2 linked regions of the Casimicrobium huifangae genome follow. The protein of the gene in region 1 interacts with the protein of each later gene in a pairwise test. Links are inferred from orthologs where the notes say so. Each region holds a gene or a part of one and is shown in the gene's direction. Other genes may lie near its edges.

Region 1 (5,781 bases):
CAACGGGCGGGACGAATCACGACCATAGGAGCGATTCGGTCATTTGTGAGCCAGCCAACGCGGCAACCCAATGCCGATTGCGCCGGGGACCTGCAAGATTACTCGGGTCCACGACTGCCCGTTGCTCCGCTCCTCGGCGCGGGCTGAAGGGGCACGTACTGGATAACACCGCGTCGGCGGTGTTATCCAGCAGAATATGGCTGAAATTGCCTTGAATTTCTCACGATGACTCTTATCCGTAAATCTTGGTTTCGCATCGGCATTGTGTGCGTCGTGCTTGCGCTACTAAACATTTATGTCCCATACGCGGAGCTGACGCTATTACGTGAAGGCGCATCAAAAGCGCTTCAGGCTACAGCTCTAATTTTCGCTGTTTGCACAGCCTTAGCACTCGCCGTGCTCAACAATTACGTCAGAGGGCTCAAGGAGTCTTCTCTCAAGAGAATTGCAGATATTCGCAGCCTCGTTGAAAAAATCTATGACGCGCACAAGGATTCCGACGATCCTGACATACGCGAAATTCGAGACGTTTATCTGCTGCCTCTTCTGACGCTCACGACAGGACATTGGCTGCAGTTCGATCCAATGAAGCCGATTCTGGAAAAAATCGTTGAGCCAGGCACTCGGTTGACCAAAAAAGACGGTTCGATTTTGCCGCGATATTTTCTTCGTCTCGAAGACGAAATTAACGAACTCGGTATCCTTTATTTGCGGCGCATCGTCGCAGGCTTACACCTGCAAACGATTCAGGGCGTGTTTGTTCTCATTTGCATCGGGATGATCACCATTGCGGCGGCGTTTAGCCTTCCTAATACGCCGTTGTGCAATGTAATTTCGATCAACGCCTCTTTTGCAACGATAGTGTTTTCAACACTCGAGCTTCTGCTGCTTATGAGCTACATCTCACAGGAAGCAAGCGAGGAGTTCCCAGAATCAGACGCGTTGCCTGACGATGAAGCCGAAGACGAATTTGCCGCTGCGAAGACAACTCAAGACTCTTTGCCCACTGCTGTAGAGTCGATTCCGGAGGCCATCAAATCAACTACCACTCCGGGTCCCCATTGATTCGCCCTGAGGAGCGCAGCAACAGGCGGTCCAAGCGTCGCACCATGAGCCCACCAGCGCGCGGCTAGCGCGCCATCGGGCGATTTGTGCGGCGCCCGCCTGTTGTGAGCACCGCAGGGTTCCCGGCGAATCTCTGGGGTCGCCTTTTCTTTGGTGACTTTCTTTTGGCGAAGCAAAAGAAAGTTACTTGCTGTCGGGCAACCCCCGACTTGGTAAACCCCGCCAACTTGGTTGGCAACGCCGCCCCCTCACCCTAGCCCTCTCCCACAAGGGGAGAGGGGACTAATTTGAGGTGCGTTAAGAACGTACCCTACGGGGTTTACGGCTTCATGGTTCGACAGGCTCACCACGAACGGGAGCTCAATACAATACCTGTATGGTCATTCATGATGATTCCCTCGCAAGCGCCGCCTCCGCGCGCGTGCCTGCAGGCATGGACGCGGGCGAGCGGCTGATCGCGCCGAAGAGCGAGGGCACGCAGGAGGACGCGCTGGAGCGCGCGCTGCGGCCGAAGCAGCTTGATGAATACGTTGGCCAGGAAAAGATTCGCGGCCAGATTTCGATCTTCATTGAGGCGGCGAAGTCGCGTCGCGAAGCGCTCGATCACGTGCTGCTGTTCGGCCCGCCGGGGCTGGGCAAGACGACGCTGTCGCACATCATCTCGCGCGAGATGGGTGTGACGATGCATCAGACCTCCGGCCCGGTGCTGGAGAAGAAGGGCGACCTCGCGGCGCTGCTGACCAATCTTGAGCCGAATGATGTGCTGTTCATCGACGAGATTCACCGCATCAGCGCGGTGCTCGAAGAGACGCTCTACAGCGCGATGGAGGATTACGCCATCGACATCATGATCGGCGAAGGGCCGGGCGCGCGCTCGGTGAAGCTCGACCTGCCGCCGTTCACGCTGATTGGCGCCACCACGCGCGCGGGCATGCTGACCAATCCGCTGCGGGACCGCTTCGGCATTGTGGCGCGGTTGGAGTTCTACAGCGACGAGGAACTGTCGCGCATCGTCGCCCGCTCGTCGAACCTGCTCAATGTGAACATGGAAGATGCCGGTGCGCTGGAGATTGCGCGCCGCTCGCGCGGCACGCCGCGCATCGCCAACCGCCTGCTGCGCCGCGTGCGCGACTTCGCTGAAGTGAAGGCGAAGGGGCACGTCACGCGCGAGGTGGCCGATGCGGCGCTGTCGATGCTGGACGTGGACGCCAGTGGGCTCGATGTGATGGACCGCAAACTGCTCGCCACCATCGTCGAAAAATTCTCCGGTGGTCCGGTCGGCGTGGACAACCTCGCCGCTGCGATCAGCGAAGAGCGTGAAACGATTGAGGATGTGATCGAACCCTTCCTGATCCAGCAAGGCTACGTACAGCGAACCAGCCGCGGCCGTATGGCCACCGCACGGGCGTACCGTCACTTTGGTCTGGTGCCGCCGGCGGCGATGGGTACTGGCGAATTGTTCACCGAATGAGCGCTCGCAGCGTGTTCAGCATCCCCGTCCGCGTCTACTACGAAGACACCGACGTCGGTGCCGTCGTCTACTACGCCAACTACCTGCGCTACATCGAACGCGCTCGCAGCGACTGGCTGCGCGCGGCGGGCTTTGAGCTGGACGTGATCCAGCGCGAGCAGAACGCGGTGTTTGTGGTGCGTCGGGTCGAGGCGGATTACTTTCTGCCGGCAACGCTGGGCAATCTGCTCACTGTCACCGCCGAGCCCACCGAGGTGGGTGCCAGCCGCATGGTCATCCGCCAACGCGTCACGCGGCAGGGTGCGAGTGGCGAAGAACTGTTATTCGCGGCGACGGTCACAGTAGCGTTCATCGCCGCCGATCTCTCCGGCCCGCTGCGCATGCCGAAGTCGATGCGCGATACGCTGAAAGCCATGATGCCCAATACTTCCGCGCAGGCACCCGAATGAAACCCACCGCCGATCTTTCGTTCATTCACCTGATCACCGGCGCCAGCGTGCCGGTGCAGGCGGTGATGCTGCTGCTGGTGCTGCTCTCGCTGTGGTCGTGGTGGCTGATCTTCTACAAAGGCGGCGTGCTCAAGCGAGCGGCGAAGCGTAACGCCGGCTTCGACGACTCGTTCTGGCAGGGTTCGGACCTCAACCAGCTCTACGCCCGCATTGCCGAGGGGCGCGAAAAGTTCGGGCCGCAAGCGGATGTCTTCGCTGCCGGGTTTCGTGAATTCATCAAGCAAAAGCGGCAGGCAACGGCGTCGAAAGAAGCTGTGGTCGATGGTACCCGTCGCGCGCTGAAGGCCGCGACGCAGCGCGAAATGGACGGCCTGGAACACCAGTTGCCCGGTCTTGCCACTGTGGCGAGTGTGAGCCCCTACATCGGCCTGCTCGGCACCGTCTGGGGCATCATGAATTCGTTCCGTGGTCTCGCCAGCGTCGGCCAGGCCACGCTCGCGCAGGTGGCGCCCGGCATCGCCGAGGCGCTGATCGCCACCGCCATCGGCCTGTTCGCTGCGATTCCGGCGGTGGTGGCGTACAACCGCTTCCAGGCCCAGCTCGATCGCATCAACACGCAGCTTGAGACCTTTGCGGAAGAGTTTCTGAACATTCTTCAGCGGCAAGCCTAGCGCATGATTCCGGATCAGAATCGATCATGACTTTGTCACTTTCGCCTTGCCGTGCATTCGCACTGTCTGCGGCTCACGGACTTGCCAACACCGGCGTCCTACCCGATCCTGACCCGCAATCGGGAGCCTGACCGTGCGCCGCCGCAAACTCGTCAGCCAGATCAACGTGGTGCCGTTCATCGACGTCATGCTGGTGCTGCTGATAGTGTTCATGATCGCCACGCCATCACTGCGTACTGGCGAGATTGAGCTGCCCAGCGTCGGGCAGCCACTGACGCCGTCGCAGGCCGATCCGATCGAAGTGACGGTGAAGGCCGATGGTTCGCTGTCGATGCGCGATGGTGGCAGCGCGACACAGGGCAAGCTGACACGCGCCACGCTGGTGAACCGGGTGCTGGAGCTGCAGAAGGTCAAGGACCGCCCGGTGGTCATCGCGGCCGACCGCAACGTCAAATACGACGAAGTGGTGGGTCTGCTCGGCGCTTTGCACGCACAGGGTGTGAAGCGCGTGGGTCTGGTCGCCAAAGAAGGCGGCTAGCGCGCCCTGCTGATGAGCAACAACAACGAAGGCTCGAAGACCGCAGCGTGGATCGGCGCCATCGTTGTCCACGTACTGCTGATCGGCGGGCTGGTGTTCAGCGTACGCTGGAAGCAGGTGACGCACGAGCCGGTGGCGGTGGAGCTGGTGTCGCGCGTTGCGCCGACGCCGGTGCCGGACCCGGTTGAACCGCCACCACCACCCGCGCCGCCTCCGCCTCCGCCGCCACCCCAACCTGCAGCACCGCCACCACCGAAAGTGGCGCCGCCGCCCCCGCCCCCACAACCGAGCGCAGCCGACATCGCTCGCCAGAAAGCAGCCGAGAAGGAAGCAAAGCGCAAGGCCGACGAGCTGAAAGCCGCCGAGGCCGCGAAGGAAAAAGCGAAGCAGGACGCCGCCAAAAAGCAGGCTGACGCTGATGCGGCGAAGAAGCAGAACGAAATCCGCGCCCGCGAGCTGAAAGCGGCGCAGGACAAGGCGCTCAAGGAACAGCAGGCAACGCAGGCCGCTGCCGAAAAGGCAGCGAAGGAGGCCGCAGCCAAGGCCGAGGCCGAACGTGCTGCCAAGGCCGCTGCTGACGCTGCCGCAGCGCGCGCCCGGGCCAGGGCCGAGGCGGACTACGTGGCGAAGATTCGCGGCAAGGTGCGCGGCAACATCATCCTCGCCAGCGAAGTGCCGGGCAACCCGGAGGCGCAGTTCACGGTGACGCAGTTGCCAACCGGTGAAGTGATCTCGGTGACGCTGACCAAATCCAGCGGTAACCGGGCTTACGATGAGGCGGTCGAAAGGGCGATCCTGAAATCGTCACCCCTGCCGAAGCCCGATCAGGCCGAGGTGTTCCAGCGGCAGTTGTCGCTCAAGTTCCGGCCACTGGAGTAGACAACGTCTGACGCGCGGGAGGCCGTCCGCGCTGGCAGTTGTCCACTCGCGATGTCTGCGCTATCGTTCGTAACGAGGAGGATTCATCATGGCAGACGCAATCGCTCAGGTACCGGCTCAGAAGTTCACGAGTTTCGCGTCCTTCTATCCGTTCTATCTCGGCGAGCATCGCAACCCGGTTTGCCGCGTGCTGCACTTTATCGGCACTTCCGTTGGCCTTTCGCTGCTGATCACGGCCTTCATCACCAAACTCTGGTGGCTGATTCCGGTGGGCATCGTGCAGGGCTACGCGTGGGCCTGGGTGGGGCACTTTGGTTTCGAGAAAAACAAGCCGGCGAGCTTCAAGCAGCCGCTGTACTCATTCATGGGCGACTGGGTGATGTGGTTCCAGTTGCTGACCGCCAAGATCAAGTTCTCAGGGTAAGCGCGGCTGCTCGCACTATGGTGCCGACTTCATCGCGGCAAATGCTTCAGCGATGAAGTCGACGAAGGTGCGTACCCGCGTCGACAACTGCAACTGCTCGCGATACACGGCGTAGATGTCGGCGTCTGGTGTTTCCCATTGCGGCAACACCTGTCTTAACCGCCCGCTCTTCAAATAACGCACGATGTCCCACTCGGCACGCATCACTATGCCGTGGCCGTCCAGCGCCCAGTTGACGGCGATCTCACCGTCGTTGGTGGTCAGGTGTCCGCGTGTCTTCACTG
Region 2 (3,181 bases), 3.3 Mb from region 1 along the record:
GCTCAGTGCTCGCCGATCTCGACCTCTTCATCATCCGCTGGTTGCCGCAGACCCGTGCCTGGCTGCATCTGCGCTGCGAGGAGCGGCTGAACACCATGTTTGCACAGGGCTTCGTCGCCGAAGTGGAAAGCCTGCGCAGCCACTATCCCCTGCATCCCGATTTGCCGGCCATGCGTTGCGTCGGCTACCGGCAGGTGCTTGACGTGCTTGAACAGCGCTCGCCACGCGAGCAGATGTTCGACCGCGCGCTGTTTGCCACCCGGCAACTGGCCAAGCGCCAGCTTACTTGGCTGCGCAGCTTCCCTGGCGTTGAGGTCGCCTGCGATGCGCCAGATGCGTTGGTGAAGGCGCAGGCGCTATTGCAAAGCTGGTTGCACCGGTCAGGCATGGCAGGCCAGGCATGACCGGCGGCGATCTGCTGAGCTTTCCTGAACGCTCGCTGCGCGTCGCGCTGCGCCGCCTGCTGTCGCTCTGGGTGCAGGTACAGGTGTTCCCTGAACCCTTGGCAATCACCGGCGATGCGCCGGTTTGCTATGTGATGCCGCGACCGTCGGTGACCGATGCCGCGATGCTCGATGCGCTGACCCGAAAGCATCCGGTGCCCGCCTCACACGATCCGATGCCACTGCTGGCCGAACGCTACTCGGTCTTCGCCCTGCACGATGACCGAAGTCGCGACGCGGCCAGCCGGCTCACCCGACTGGTGGACGCGGTACTGGAGCAACGTAATAGCGAAGTGCGGCTGATCCCGGTGAGCATTTTCTGGGGACGGGCGCCGGAGCGCGAGGAGCGCGAAGATTCGCCGCTGCGCGGTATCCGCCTGCTGCGGCTGTGGGCGGCCGAAGGCTGGGGCGGCCGCTCGCGACTGCGCAAGCTGCTGTCGATCATCTTTTACCGCCGCGCGGTGGTGGCCAAGTTCGGGGCGCCCATCTCGTTGCACGAGGTGATTCACGTTGCCCAGGTGGAGGGTCTTGATCGCGAACGCATTCTCCGTCGCGTGGCACGGCTGCTGCGCACCGAGTTTCGCAATGAACGTGAGGCCGCCATTGGTCCTGATCTCTCGCACCGGCGCACGCTGATCGGTGCCATGATGCGCGAGCCACGCGTGCAGGCTGCCATCGCGCAGGAGGCGATCGAAAAGAAACTGCCGGTGCCCAGGGTCGAGCGCCGCGCCGAGGCCATCGGCCGCGAAATCGCCGCTGACTATTCGTATCTGGTGGTACGCCTCGGTGAGCAGTTGCTCGGTCGTTTGTGGAACCGTATCTACGACGGCGTCGCGGTGCGCGGCGCTGATCGCCTGCAGGCGCTGGCGAAGGACAACACGCTGGTTTACGTGCCCTGTCATCGCAGCCACATCGACTATCTGCTGCTCTCTTACGTTGTGTATCGCGTGGGGCTGACGGTGCCGCATATCGCAGCGGGTGCCAATCTAAACCTGCCCCTCGTGGGTGGCATCCTGCGTCGTGGCGGCGCTTTCTTCCTGCGCCGCTCGATCAAGGGCGACGAACTCTACGGTGAAGTCTTTGCCGCGTACGTGCACGAGGTGCTCCGGCGCGGCTTCCCGATGGAGTATTTCGTCGAGGGCGGCCGCTCGCGCACCGGCCGCATGTTGCCGCCCAAGGCTGGCCTGATCTCGATGACGGTGCAGAGCTACCTGCGCGAACACTCGCGGCCATTGCTGTTTGTGCCGGTCTACATCGGCTACGAGAAGCTGATCGAGGGTGGCAGCTACACGCAGGAGCTGGCCGGCGCCGCCAAGCGCAAGGAGTCGGTGTGGGGCTTGCTCGGTGCCATCCGCGACCTCCGCCACGAGCACTACGGCGAGGTCGGCGTCAGCTTCGCGCGGCCCATTGCCTTGGGCGAGCTGCTCGACGCCGAGGGCGTGCGCGACATGGACAACTGGCTTGCCGACAAGAACCTGCGTCGCCGGACGCTGACCGAACTGTCGCGGCAGATTGCCGAGCGAATCAACGGTGCGGTGCATCTGAACCCGGTTGCGGTGGTGGCCACGGCTCTGCTGGCAACGCCCAAGCACGCGGCCGACGCTGCCCAGCTCGCCGATATCGTCGAGCGGCTGCTACGGCTGGCCGCGCAGGCGCGCACTGCACCGGAGGCCGTCGCCACTACGGTAAGCGGCGTCGAAGCCATCACTCACACGGCGCGGCTGGGTTACCTGCAGCGGCAAAGCCATGCGCTCGGCGACGTGGTGATGGCCAGCGACGACGCGGCCGTTGCGCTCACCTACTTCCGCAACAACGTGCTGCACTGTTTTGCGCTGCCGGGGCTGATTGCCTGCCTCATTGTGCAGCATGGCGTGATCGGCAAGACCAAGCTGGCGCGGCTTGCGCGAGAACTTTATGTGCTGCTCGAATCCGAGTTGTATCTGCCGCCCTGGCGGGCCGAGACTGTTGCGGCAACGCATGACGATGTTGAACCGGTAGCGACCGCCGCCGAGCGCCCCGATGCGACACTGTTCCCGCCGTTTGAACGCACGCTCGCCACGATGGCCAGTGATGGCTGGGTAAGCATGGAAGCCGACGCCGCTGTGGTCAGCGCCTCGCCTGCCGGCACCGACGCCGCGATGCATCTCGAACTGCTCGCTGCCACCATCCGCCCGGCGCTGACCCGCCACGCGCTGATGCTGGCGCTCGCCGGGCGCGCCCCCAGCGGCGAGCAAAGCCGCGAAGCCGTGGAAGCGCTGTGCCAGCAGGCAGCGCAGCATCTGGCCATGACCCATGTATTCAACGCGCCGGAGTTTTCGGATCGCAGCCAGTTCCGCTCCGCGTTCGATGCCCTGTTGCGCGTCGGTCTGCTGCAGGTCGACTCGGCGGATTCCGTGCATTACGGGCCTGAACTCAAGGCTCGCGCGGATGAGGCGGCTTTCCTGTTACCGCCGGACACCCGTGCTGCCGTGTTGCGCGCAGCGCAACGGCGGCCGGGGCAAATTGCTGCAACCGCATAAAATCAGGGTTCGCGCATCGGGCGCGGCAAGATTTCCGGTTTCGTTTCAGGGTTCTCATGGCTGGCCGCACGCTTTACGACAAACTTTTTGACGCACACGTCGTCCGTACCGAAAGCGACGGCACGGCGCTGCTCTACATCGACCGCCATCTGGTGCACGAAGTCACCAGCCCGCAGGCGTTCGAGGGGCTGAAGCTGGCCGGCCGCCAGCCGTGGCGCA

Evidence for each region.
Region 2: the proteins of FKL89_RS16920 (region 1) and plsB interact in binary tests that used the Escherichia coli proteins (3 or more experiments, as listed by UniProt). The link is inferred for Casimicrobium huifangae from one-to-one orthologs.

Annotation. Positions count from the first base shown.
Region 1 is NZ_CP041352.1:3,748,334-3,754,114, reverse strand. The notes cover bases 1,306-4,258. They hold FKL89_RS16920 (YbgC/FadM family acyl-CoA thioesterase), read left to right. Parts: upstream 1,306-2,532; coding sequence 2,533-2,985; downstream 2,986-4,258. Other genes in these bases: tolA (cell envelope integrity protein TolA), read left to right, coding at 4,207-4,258; FKL89_RS16910 (ExbD/TolR family protein), read left to right, coding at 3,790-4,194; tolQ (protein TolQ), read left to right, coding at 2,982-3,656; ruvB (Holliday junction branch migration DNA helicase RuvB), read left to right, coding at 1,499-2,536. Also shown: FKL89_RS16930 (Pre-rRNA-processing protein TSR2-like), read left to right, coding at 226-1,065; more of tolA, read left to right, coding at 4,259-5,073; FKL89_RS16900 (Mpo1-like protein), read left to right, coding at 5,162-5,497; FKL89_RS16895 (LysR substrate-binding domain-containing protein), read right to left, coding at 5,513-5,781.
Region 2 is NZ_CP041352.1:419,012-422,192, forward strand. It holds plsB (glycerol-3-phosphate 1-O-acyltransferase PlsB), read left to right. Parts: upstream 1-400; coding sequence 401-2,962; downstream 2,963-3,181. Other genes in the region: miaA (tRNA (adenosine(37)-N6)-dimethylallyltransferase MiaA), read left to right, coding at 1-404; leuC (3-isopropylmalate dehydratase large subunit), read left to right, coding at 3,019-3,181. UniProt on the Escherichia coli protein: Catalyzes the transfer of an acyl group from acyl-ACP to glycerol-3-phosphate (G3P) to form lysophosphatidic acid (LPA). This enzyme can utilize either acyl-CoA or acyl-ACP as the fatty acyl donor.